DNA from 2 places in the Allobosea sp. RAC05 genome. Region 1 is predicted to be linked to the other one. Evidence: predicted binding sites of a transcription regulator. Region 1 holds the regulator's gene; the other holds the start of a gene.

The links. The regulator HrcA, encoded in region 1, represses chaperone genes, less so after heat shock. The targets are predictions, from matches to a motif close to GTTAGCACTCNCNNNNNGNGAGTGCTAAC.
Region 2: a site for HrcA is predicted at 4,169-4,197, ahead of groES (co-chaperone GroES). Genes of this name have one in related genera too.

What each region holds. Positions count from the first base shown of each region.
Region 1 is NZ_CP016464.1:619,259-625,286, reverse strand. Features, by position in the region: gene BSY19_RS06485 (C40 family peptidase) at 1-597, opposite strand, end outside; gene BSY19_RS06480 (helix-turn-helix domain-containing protein) at 802-1,380, shown strand; gene BSY19_RS06475 (GNAT family N-acetyltransferase) at 1,397-1,930, shown strand; gene BSY19_RS06470 (DUF3297 family protein) at 1,937-2,185, opposite strand; gene BSY19_RS06465 (ankyrin repeat domain-containing protein) at 2,279-2,896, opposite strand; gene hrcA (heat-inducible transcriptional repressor HrcA) at 2,935-4,020, opposite strand; gene rph (ribonuclease PH) at 4,169-4,885, shown strand; gene rdgB (RdgB/HAM1 family non-canonical purine NTP pyrophosphatase) at 5,039-5,674, shown strand; gene hemW (radical SAM family heme chaperone HemW) at 5,671-6,028, shown strand, end outside.
Region 2 is NZ_CP016464.1:1,844,883-1,850,910, forward strand. Features, by position in the region: gene BSY19_RS12165 (ABC transporter ATP-binding protein/permease) at 1-846, opposite strand, end outside; gene phnD (phosphate/phosphite/phosphonate ABC transporter substrate-binding protein) at 1,028-1,957, opposite strand; gene groL (chaperonin GroEL) at 2,132-3,769, opposite strand; gene groES (co-chaperone GroES) at 3,818-4,105, opposite strand; gene BSY19_RS12185 (MarR family winged helix-turn-helix transcriptional regulator) at 4,354-4,821, shown strand; gene BSY19_RS12190 (PaaI family thioesterase) at 4,886-5,365, shown strand; gene BSY19_RS12195 (DMT family transporter) at 5,372-6,028, opposite strand, start outside.

The DNA of each region.
Region 1 (6,028 bases):
GGCGCGGGCATATTCGATCGTCGGCAGGACGGGATAGCGCGCCGCCTCGAAGGCCTGGGCGATCAGGGTCGAGCAGATCGCCCGCGTCGGATCGCCCGAGCCGAGCGCGATCATGCGCCGGCGCCAGGATTTCGGCGCCCAGGGCAAGGGAACCAGCCAGCGCATCAGGTCGATGATGTTCTTGAGGTCGTACTGGGTGCCGAGCCGGCCGAGGACATAGTCGACGACGATCGCCGCCCCCTCGCCGTCCAGGGCCTGGGGACGACAGATGCGGGTGCCGAAGGCGCCGTATTTCGACAAGGGCGAGAGCACACAACCGACATCCATCTCGACCTCGGCCAGGACGAGCGGCTCGCCGTCATCCGTGCACTGACCGGTGTCACCGACATAGAGCGCGGCGTGAGACCAGGTCGACTGCGTCAGGTATTTGATCGCCGAGGAGACCTTCATGCCGCCCTCGACCAGCAGCACGTCGCCGGGACGCAGCGCCGAGCGCAGCCTCGCCAGGGCCTTCTCGTCGCAGGCGCGCGGCTCTGCTCTGCCGCGGGTGATGAAGCCGACGACGGCCTTTCCAAGCCACTCCAGACCTCGATTCATGGCCGTTCCCTCGACCAGCGCCCTTCTGGGCGTCGTTCCCTTCATATGAGCGCGGTTTCCCTCATGTTTTGGAAAGATCGGCCCGGTCGCTGGCGGGAAGGTGGAATCGTGGTGAAATCCGCGTTGACGGACTGTGCGAGCGCGTAGGGGGCGGTTCGGCTGGAAATCCCTTGATTTCTGAGATCATAGAAATATTCTTTTATCATGGATTCGTTCGTTGATATCGACCTGGACCGCCGTCTCGGCACCCGCATCAAGGGGCTGCGCCAGGCCCGAGGCCTGACACTCGACCAGCTCGCGGCACGCTCCGGCGTCAGCCGCGCGATGATCTCGCGGGTGGAACGCGGCGAATCGAGCCCGACGGCGGCCCTGCTGGACCGGCTCTGCGCCGGGCTCGGCGTGTTGCTCTCCGCCCTTTTCCGCGACGAGGCCCAAGGCGGCCCGCTGGCAAGGCGCGGCGAGCAGCCGGTCTGGACCGACCCCGACAGCGGCTATGTCCGGCGCAGCGTCTCGCCGGCTGGAACGGGCTCCCGCCTCGAGATCGTGGAGGTCGAGATGCCGGCGCGCGCGCGTGTCCTGCTCGACGCGCCGCGCGGCGGCTTCCGGCTCGACCAGCAGCTCTGGCTGCTGGAGGGCGAGCTCACCCTCTCCGTCGGCGGACGCGAGCATCGGCTGGCGGCGGGGGACTGCCTCGCTATGCTGCTCGACGGGCCAATCGCCTTCCACAATCCGGGCGAGGTCCCGGCACGCTATGCGGTGGTGCTGACCGCCGCCGATCTCTGAGACGGACTGAAAGCCCATGACACAGGACGATGCGATCACGGTCGAGCCGCTCGATGCGGAGGCCGCACGAGCCGCGATTCCGGCTCTGGCGGAGATCCTCGCTGATGCGGTCGAGAGCGGGGCCTCGGTCGGCTTCATGCACTGGAACGGGCCGTCCGATTACGTCGCGTTCTGGACGGGCGTCGCGGCCGATGTGGCGGCGGGACGCACGATCCTGTTCGCCGCACGCCAGGGCGCAGACGTGCTCGGCACGGCGCAATTGCAGCTCATCGGCAAGCCAAACCAGCCGCATCGCGCCGAAATCGCCAAGGTTCTGGTGCATTCCAGTGCACGCAGGCGCGGTCTCGGCGCAGCCCTGATGCAGGCGGCGGAGACGGCGGCGCGACAGGCGAAGCGCGACTTGCTCGTGCTCGACACCGACGAGCACGGTGCGGCCCGCCGGCTCTACGGCAAGCTCGGCTGGACCGAACTCGGCACGGTCCCGCGCTACGCGCTGATGCCGGATGGAAGCGACTGCGGCTCGACGTTTTTCTACAAGGATCTGCGCTGAGGCGGTTCAGCCCTCGGTGGGCTGGCGAAAATACGGCTCGACCTCGCCCTTGAGCTTCACCGTCATCGGGTTGCCGAAGCGGTCCTTGGCGTTGCCGGCTGTGAGGCGCACCCAGCCCTCGCTGACGCAGTATTCCTCGACATTGGTCTTCTCGACGCCCTTGAAGCGGATGCCGATGTCCCGCGCCAGCAGTTCCTCGTTGTAAAACGGGCTGTTGGGGTTGGAGGAGAGGCGGTCGGGCAGCGTGTCGGTCATGGCGGAAGCCTTAGGGATCGCGTGTCGGATGGCGGCCAGGCCGCGTTGGCGCACAGGTAGCGCGATCCGGCGGCGATGCCAAATCGCGCGGTTTCAGCGGCCGCCGGCCTGTTCGATCAGGCGCGCGATCGCCTGCTGGCCGCGCTGGCGGGCATGAGCCAGCGGTGTCACGCCGTCCTTGTCGGCGAGGCTGGGATTGGCGCCGGCGTCGAGAACCAGCCGCGCGACCTGCTGGTGGCGCGCGCCGCCATCGCCCAGGATCACGATCTCCAGCAGGCAGGTCCAGCCGAGATCGTTGACGTGATCGAGGTCGATGCCGCTGGTCAGCAGGAGCTTGACCGCGTCGACATGGGCCCGCTCGCAGGCAGGAATCAGCGCATTGCCGCCATAGCGGTTGCGGATCGAGAGGTCTGGCCGGCGCGGCAGCATCGCGGCGATGATCTCGGCCCGGCCCAAGGCTCCTGCGAGCAGCCAGGGCGTGTCGCGGTTGGCGGCCTGCGTGTTGGGGCTCGCGCCGGCATCGAGCAGGGTCTTCGCGACGGAGACATGATCGCCGGCGACCGCGCGCAGCAAGGCCGACCGGCCCTGTGCATCCTGGGCGTCGAGTGGAGCGCCGATTTGGATCAGGCGCGTGACCTCGTCGACACGCCCGGCGGCGGCAGCCTCGATCAGGGCGGCGCCAGCGGCCAGGGCGGGACTGCACGTCATCATGATCCCCAGGGCGAACCCGCACCAAGAGCGGATCGGCCTCACCGCGCCCCGTCCAGCAACCGCCCGACCACCTTGGCCGTGTAGTCCACCATCGGCACGATGCGGGCGTAGTTCAGCCGGGTCGGGCCGATGATGCCGACGACGCCGACGATGCGCTGCTCGGAGTCGCGGAAGGGGGCCGCCACCATCGAGGAGCCGGACATCGAGAACAGCTTGTTCTCCGAGCCGATGAAGATGCGCACGCCGTCGCCGGCTTCCGCCCGCGCCAGCAGGTCGATGACGTCGGTCTGGGTTTCGAGATCGCCGAAGAGCAGGCGGATGCGCTCGAGATCCTCCTGCGCCTTGAGATCCTCCAGCAGATTGGCCTGGCCGCGCACGATGAGGTGGCGGTCGGAACTCGGGCCCGAGGAGGTGGCGATGCCGCTCTCGACCAGCCTCGCGGTCAGCGAGTCGAGCTCGCGCTCCATCTGCTCGCGATGCTGGGCGATCTCGGCGCGCAACTCGCCCAGCGTCTTGCCGAGGATGCGGGCGTTGAGGAAGTTGGCGGCCTCCGTCAGCGCGGAGGCCGGGAGACCGGCCGGCAGGCTCAGGAGCCGGTTCTCGACCGTGCCGTCATCGGCGACCAGCACGACGAGCGCGCGTGTCGGATCGAGCCGGACGAACTCGATATGCTTCAGCCGGGCATTGGCCTTGGTCGTGACGACGACGCCCGCCCCGCGCGAGAGGCCCGAGAGCAGGGCCGAGGCCTCGGTCAGCGTGCCATCGAGCGTGCGGCCGGTGGCAGCGGCCTTCATCTGCGCCTCGATGCGGGTGCGCTCGTCGGAGGTCAGATTGCCGACCTCCATCATCGCGTCGACGAAGAAGCGCAGGCCCCGCTCGGTCGGCAGGCGCCCGGCCGAGGTGTGGGGGGCGTAGATCAGCCCCGCCAGTTCGAGATCGGTCATGACGTTGCGCACCGTCGCCGGCGACAGCGCCATCGGCAGCAGGCGGGCGATGTTGCGCGAGCCGACCGGCTCGCCCGTGGTCAGGAAACCATCGACGATCTGGCGGAAGATCTCGCGCGAGCGCTGATCGGTCTCGATCAACCCGCTGGCTGTGTCGGGACGCGGCGTGTGAGCGCTCATCTGCGGCGAAACGGCTTTCTCGACATGGGCTTATTGTTGATCCGGACCGGCGCCCGATCAAGCGAAAACGCGTGCGACCCCTGTCCGCCTTGCCGCACCCGCGGCGACCGCCTACAAGCCGCCAACCCCGAACAATCAGGATATCGCCATGCGACCCTCGAAACGCGCCGCAGACGAAATGCGCAAGGTCACGCTCGAACGCGGCGTCGTGCGCTATGCGGAAGGCTCCTGCATGGTCTCCTTCGGCGAGACCAAGGTGCTCTGCGCGGCCACCGTCGAGGAGAAGGGCCCGCCCTGGCTGCGCGGCACCGGCAAGGGCTGGGTCACCGCGGAATACGCCATGCTGCCGCGCGCCACGCATGAGCGCAATCGCCGCGAGGTCACCTCCGGCAAGCCGTCCGGCCGCACGCAGGAGATCCAGCGGCTGGTCGGGCGTTCGCTTCGCGCCGTGGTCGACCTGACCGCGATCGGCGAGCGCCAGATCGTCGTCGATTGCGACGTGCTCCAGGCCGATGGCGGCACGCGCACGGCCTCGATCACGGGCGCCTGGGTGGCGCTGCACGACGCGCTGAAGTGGATGGAAGCACGCTCCATGCTGAAGGGCTCCAACCCGCTGAAGGACCATGTCGCGGCGATTTCCTGCGGCATCGTCGCCGGCAACCCGGTGCTCGACCTCGATTATGTCGAGGATTCCGGCGCGCAGACCGACGCGAACTTCGTCATCACCGGCTCGGGCGGCCTGGTCGAGGTTCAGGGCACGGCCGAGGGCGCGCCCTTCTCCGAGGAGGAGCTGATGGCGCTGATGCGGCTCGCCAAGGGCGGGGTAAGCAAGCTGGTGGCGCTGCAGAAGGCGGCGGTGGCCTGAACGGCCCTTTGGTTTCGCTTGTGAACCTGTCGTCATCCCGGACGCAGCGAAGCGGAGATCCGGGATCCATGCCTGAACCCTCACCGGAAGCGTTCCGGCATGGATCCCGGGTCAAGCCCGGGATGACAGCGAGGGTCCGGAGGACAACGAACGATGCTTGAACACCGCCTCCTCACCGGCAAGGTCGTGATCGCGACCCACAACAAGGGCAAGCTCGTCGAGATGCGCGAGCTGATGGCGCCGTTCGGGATCGAGCTGGTCTCGGCCGGGGAACTCGGCCTGCCGGAGCCCGACGAGACCGGCTACATGTTCTCCGAGAACGCCGCGATCAAGGCTCATGCGGCTGCGAAGGCGTCTGGCCTGCCGGCGCTGTCGGACGATTCCGGGCTCTGCGTCGATGCGCTGGACGGCGCGCCGGGGCTGTTCTCGGCGAACTGGGCCGGGCCGGGCAAGGACTTCAAGCCGGCGATGGCGCGCGTGCTGGCCGAGATGGCCAAGCGCGGTGCGACGGCACCGGACCAGCGCAAGGCGCATTTCGTCTCGGCGCTGGTGATCGCCTGGCCGGATGGCCATGAGGAGCTGTTCGAGGGGCGCGTCCATGGCCGCATCGTCGATGCCCCGCGCGGCAGCGGCGGCTTCGGCTACAACCCGATCTTTCAGCCGGACGGCTACGACGTGACCTTCGCGGAGATGACGAGCACCGTGAAGAGTGGCGTGGATGACGCGCTGTCGCATCGGGCCAAAGCCTTCAAGCTGCTGGCGGCCGCCTGCCTCAGGGCTCCGGCGTGAGCGGCGCGGCCGCCCTCGCACCGACCTCCCCGATCCTGCATCCCACAGCGGCTGCGGGCTTCGCCGTCTATGTGCACTGGCCGTTCTGCCTGGCCAAATGCCCCTATTGCGACTTCAACAGCCATGTCCGGCTGCAGCCGCCCGACCAGGCCCGCTATGTCGCGGCCTTCCGGCGCGAGATCGCCCATCGGGCCGCGCTGGCGCCGGGCCGGACCGTCACCTCGATCTTCTTCGGCGGCGGCACGCCCTCGCTGATGGAAGGCCGCACCGTCGGTGCCATCCTCGACGCCATCGGCGAGGCCTGGGCGATCGACCCGCATTGCGAGGTCTCGCTGGAGGCCAACCCGACCAGCG
Region 2 (6,028 bases), 1.2 Mb from region 1:
GATCGAGAACGAGACCAGCGTCGACACCTGCGTGAGCAGCGTCAGCGAGAAGGCGTAGGTCTGGTTGAGGAAGGCGCGCGTGTCTTCGGCGATGCGCTGGTCGGGATTGTCGGCGGTTCCGGCCAGCGACATGCGGTAATGCGCGCCGCTCGACAGCCAGCGGCTGTTGTAGTCGGCGGCCATGTATTCGCGCCAGCGGATCAGCAGGACCGACTGCCCGACGATCTCGACCAGGTTGCTGATGACCGAAATCGTCGCCCAGACACCGAACACCCAGATCAGCTGATACCAGAACGCCTGGACATCGTAGTTCTGCAGCGCGTTGTAGAAGTCGCGGTAGAAGAAATTCAGCCTCAGCGCGATGCCGACCTGCGCCTGGTTGAGCACCACGAGGAAGACGATCAGCGCCACCGCGAGCCGGCCGAGCCTCACCCGGTAGCGGCCGAGCAGCCAGAGATTGGCCTCGGTCGAGACGTCGGAGAGAAAATAGGGCGACGAAATCCGCGCGATCCGTTGGACCACAGGGGCAAACGAGATCGCGTAGATCAGGATGCCGAAGACCGCGACCGTGGTCGCCAGGCTCGCCGGCGGGGCGACCGCCATCCAGTCCTTCGGCCAGAGCCCCGCCTGCGCCAGCAGCGCGCCGCCGCCGAAGACCACGAATTCGGTGCCGAAGATGCCGGAGAAGATCTTCAGGAAGAAGGCGATCTCGGTCGAGCGATACAGCGCCGCTGCCAGCAGAGCACCGACGACGCCCATCCCGATCGTGCCGGCGTTGCCGCTCTGCTGGCCTGTGACGAGCGCCACGACGGCAAGCAGGGCGACGGCGAAACTCAACTTGCGCATCGGCAGGTCCTGATCAGAGCTGGAATCGCGGAGAAGCCGCGGCCCCGACCATGTCGCAGCCGATGCGGCCGTTCAATGGCGCAGCGTCAAGATGAGCAAATTGTCATGCCGCGATGGGCCCGCCGCAATGAAACAGGCCCGGCGCGAGCCGGGCCTGGCCGTGTCGGCGAAAGGAGGCGGTTCAGCCGCCGGGCTTCTGCTTGCGGCGTGCGTCCAGTTCTTCGGTCACGGCGATGACGTCGAGATAGTCCTCGTGCTTCGCCGGGGCATAGGTCGAGACCTGGCCGTCGGTGAAGGTCCTGAAGACCTCGGGAGCAGCGGTCTTCATCGCCATCATCGCCGCGACGAAGTCGCGCTTCAGGCCTTCGGGCAGATTGGCCCGGGTCGAGAACGGGCTCGCCGGGATCAAGGGGGAGGTCCAGATCACGCGCGTCGAGCCCTGCGGGATCATCCCCTTGTTGGCCAGCCGCTGCACCACGCCGGAGTTTTCGTTGACCTGGAAGGTCGCGACGGCCTCAAACTGGCCGCGCACCAGCGCGAGCACCGAATTGTCATGGCTGCCGGAGAAGACCGTGCCGCTGAAATGCGTGGCCGGATCGAACCCCTGCTTGCGCAGATAATAGGACGGGAAGGCGTAGCCGGAGGTCGAGTTGGGGTCGGCGAAGGCGAAATTCTTGCCCTTGAGATCGGCGACGGTCCGGTAGGGGCTGTCGGCGCGCACGACGATGACGGAAAAATAGCCCTCCTGGCCGTTGTTGTCGACGTCGCGGAACAGCGGCTGCAGCTTGTCGCCGAGCACGCGCCGGCCGAGCGAATAGACGGCGGGTCCGAAGCGCGAGAATTCGAGCTGGTCGGCGCGCATCGCCTCGACGAGGCCGGCATAGTCGCTGACCCGGTAGAGCTTGACCGGCACGCCGAGCGCCTTGGTCAGGTAGTCGATGACCGGCTGGGTGCGGGCCAGCGCGGCCGCTTCGTTCTCGGCCGAGGACACGCCGAAGCGGATTTCCTTGATGGTCTGGCGCCAGTCCGCCTGGGCGAAGGCCGGCAGGGTCAAAGCCGGCAGGGTCAAGGAACCGCCGAAGCCGGCGAGAAGGGAGCGGCGCGTGAGCATGGGTGGCCTCCGGCGAGTGGGAAGGCGTCGTCATGCGCTGGTTCTGCGTCGCTGCCGTTACGGAGCGATGTCGCTGGTGTGACGCAACGGCCGCGCCGCCTGCCTCCGCTCAAAGAAAAGGCCCGGCTTGCGCCGGGCCTTCCCATATTTTCGCTGATAGCGAAGGGGACTGGATCAGAAGTCCATGCCGCCCATGCCGCCGCCGCCCATCGGGGGCATCGGGGAGTCCTTCTTCGGGAGCTCCGCGATCATCGCCTCGGTGGTGATCAGCAGGCCCGCGATCGAAGCGGCGTCCTGGATGGCGGTGCGCACGACCTTGGTCGGGTCGATGATGCCGGCCTTGACCAGATCGCCGTACTCGCCGGTCTGGGCGTTGTAGCCCCAGGCGTAGTCCTTCGACTCGAGCAGCTTGCCGATCACGACCGCGCCGTCACCGCCGGCGTTGTCGACGATCTGACGGGCCGGGGCCATGATCGCCTTGCGGACGATCTCGACGCCGGTCTTCTGGTCGTCGTTCTGGGTCTTGAGCGACTTGACCGAGGAGAGCGCGCGCAGCAGAGCGACGCCGCCGCCCGGCAGGATGCCCTCTTCCACCGCAGCGCGGGTGGCGTTCAGGGCGTCGTCGACGCGGTCCTTCTTCTCCTTGACCTCGACCTCGGTCGCGCCGCCGACGCGGATGACCGCGACGCCGCCGGCGAGCTTGGCCAGACGCTCCTGGAGCTTCTCGCGGTCGTAGTCCGAGGTGGTCTCCTCGATCTGCGCCTTGATCTGCGAAACGCGGGCCTCGATGTCCTTCTTCTTGCCGGCGCCGTCGATGATCGTGGTGTTCTCCTTCTCGATGCGCACCTTCTTGGCGCGGCCGAGCATCTGGAGGGTCACGGTCTCGAGCTTGATGCCGAGGTCTTCCGAGATCATCTGGCCGGCGGTCAGGATCGAGATGTCCTCGAGCATGGCCTTGCGGCGGTCACCGAAGCCCGGAGCCTTGACGGCCGCGACCTTCAGGCCGCCACGGAGCTTGTTGACGACGAGCGTGGCGAGAGCCTCGCCCTCGACGTCCTCGGCGATGATGAGCAGCGGCTTGCCGGTCTGCACCACGGCCTCGAGGATCGGCAGCATCGCCTGGAGCGAGGACAGCTTCTTCTCGAAGATCAGGATGTAGGGGTCTTCCAGCTCGGCGACCATCTTCTCCGAGTTGGTGATGAAGTAGGGCGAGAGGTAGCCGCGGTCGAACTGCATGCCCTCGACGACGTCGAGCTCGGTCTCGGCGGTCTTGGCCTCCTCGACGGTGATGACACCCTCGTTGCCGACCTTCTGCATGGCGGTCGAGATCATCTTGCCGACCGACTCGTCGCCGTTGGCGGAGATCGTGCCGACCTGCGCGACTTCGGCGTTCGAGGTGACCTTCTTCGAGTTCTTCTTGAGGTCGGCGACGATCGCCTCGACGGCGAGATCGATGCCGCGCTTCAGGTCCATCGGGTTCATGCCGGCCGCAACCGACTTGGCGCCCTCACGGACGATGGCCTGGGCCAGGACCGTGGCGGTCGTGGTGCCGTCGCCGGCATGGTCGTTCTGACGGGACGCGACTTCGCGAACCATCTGGGCGCCCATGTTCTCGAACTTGTCGGCGAGCTCGATCTCCTTGGCGACGGTGACGCCGTCCTTGGTGATGCGGGGAGCGCCGAACGACTTCTCGATCACGACGTTGCGGCCCTTGGGACCGAGCGTGACCTTGACCGCGTTGGCGAGGATGTCGACGCCGCGCAGCATCTTGTCGCGCGCATCGGTGGAAAAGCGGACTTCTTTGGCAGCCATGAGAGCTACTCCTTGGAATGCAAACGGAAAGGGAAAGTCAGGCGGCTATCAGCCGATGACGCCCATGATGTCGGATTCCTTCATGATCAGGAGGTCCTGACCATCGATCTTCACCTCGGTGCCGGACCACTTGCCGAAAAGGACGCGGTCGCCCTTCTTGACGTCCAGGGCCACGAGCTTGCCGGCTTCGTCACGGGCGCCGGGGCCGACGGCGACGATCTCGCCCTCCTGCGGCTTCTCCTTGGCGGTGTCGGGGATGATGATGCCACCCTTGGTCTTCTCTTCGCCATCAAGGCGGCGGACCACAACGCGGTCATGCAGCGGACGGAACTTCATGGTTCTGTCTTCCTCTCGGTACAAATTCGATGCGGGCCTCAGGATCCGCCCGCGCGGGTATCTGTTAGCAGTCCCCATGGGCGAGTGCTAACCGATGGCGCGGAGATAGGGCTGCCCCCTCCCGGAGTCAAGAAAACAACCACGGGAATGACGCGCCCTCGGACGCTGATGGTGAATGCGGGGGAGTCCGGACCCGGCTCCAGGACTTGGCGGCTGCCAAGCCGGGCGGAAGGCGCTACCATGGCACCATGACCACCCCCGATCCGTCGCCCGCCACGCCTGAGCTCCTCGACGACATCGCCCGCACCTGCGTCGCGCTACATGTGCGGATGACGGCGCGCGCCGTCACCCGCGCCTATGACGAGGCGATGCGCTCGAGCGGGCTGAAGATCACCCAGTTCGTGCTGCTCTCGGCGCTGAGCACCGGCGCCTGGCGCTCGGTCACCGAACTGGCGGAGCGCTTCGCGCTGGAGCGCACCTCTCTGACCCGGAATCTCCAGCTGCTCGCGGCGGAGGGGCTGATCGAGCCGGTCGCCTGCAAGGGCAGGGCGTCGATCTATGGCGTGACGCCGAAGGGGCGAGCCGCCATCGACGCGGCAATCCCGCACTGGCGCGCCGCGCAGGAGAGGATCGAGGGCGGGCTCGGCAAGGACGACTGGAGCCATATGCGCGACCGTCTCAAGGCGCTGCGGCGCGTGGCGCGCGGAGCCGGCTGACGACGGCTTGACCGAGCCTCGGGCGAGCCCTTATCGTGTAGATACACGAAATTGAGGGCCGGCCATGGCGCGCGACGTCGGAGTGGTATCGCGGGAGACGCTGCTGGCAGGCAGCGGCCTCGATTTCCTGCGCGGCATGATCGAGGGCCGCCATCCTGGCCCGCCCTTTGCCGATGCGATGGATCTCGATCTTGTCGAGGTGGAGGAGGGCAGGGTGGTCTTCACCGGGCGTCCCTCGGCGCGCTTCTTCAACCCGCTCGGCACGGTCCATGGCGGCTGGACCGCGACGATCCTCGATTCCGCAATGGCCTGCGCCACCCATGCGACGCTGAAGCCCGGCGAGGGCTACACCACCCTGGAGATGAAGCTGAACTATGTCCGCCCGGTCATGCCCGAGAGCGGCATCGTGCGCTGTGAGGGCAAGGTCATCCACCGCGGCGGCACGGTGGCGACCAGCGAGGGCCGGCTGCTCGACGCGCGCGGCAAGCTGCTCGCGCATGGCACCGAGACCTGCGTGATCTTTCCGGCGCGGGCGCCGCGGTGAGCCGCCTCAACGCCGGCTGATCGCGATCGCGCCCGCGACGATCAGCACCGCGCCCGCATAGGTGGTGATCAGCGGCACCTCGTCGAAGAAGACATAGCCGAGCAGGCTCGCCCAGATCAGCGCGGTGTATTCCAGCGGCGCCAGACGCGAGGCTTCCGCCCGCGCGAAGGCCGAGGTCAGGGTCAGATGGCCGGCGACCCCGAGCGCGCCCGCCGCGAGATAGATCAGGAGATCGGCGGCGCTCAGCGGCACGAAGACGAGCGCGGCGGGCACCGCCAGCAGCAGGGCCGGCCCGCAGTTCTGGAAGGCGACGATGACCGCGGGATGCTCCTTCAGCGCGATGCGCCGCAGCAGGATCAGGTTGAAGGCATAGGCCACGGCCGAGAACAGGGCGGCGGCCACGCCGAGCCCGGCGCCGCTGACCTGCCCCTGCAGCCGCGGCCAGACCATGACGAGCATGCCCGCCACGCCGAAGCCGAGCGCCTGCCAGATCCGCGCATCCATCTTTTCCTTGAGCAGAACCCCGCCGAGAAGCGCCACGAAGACGGGCGCGAGGAAGGCGAGCGTCAGCGCCTCCGCCAGCGGCAGGACCGAGATCGAGTAAAAGAAGCTGCCCGCCGTCAGCACCACGACCGGCACGCGCACGCTGTTGCCGATCACGCT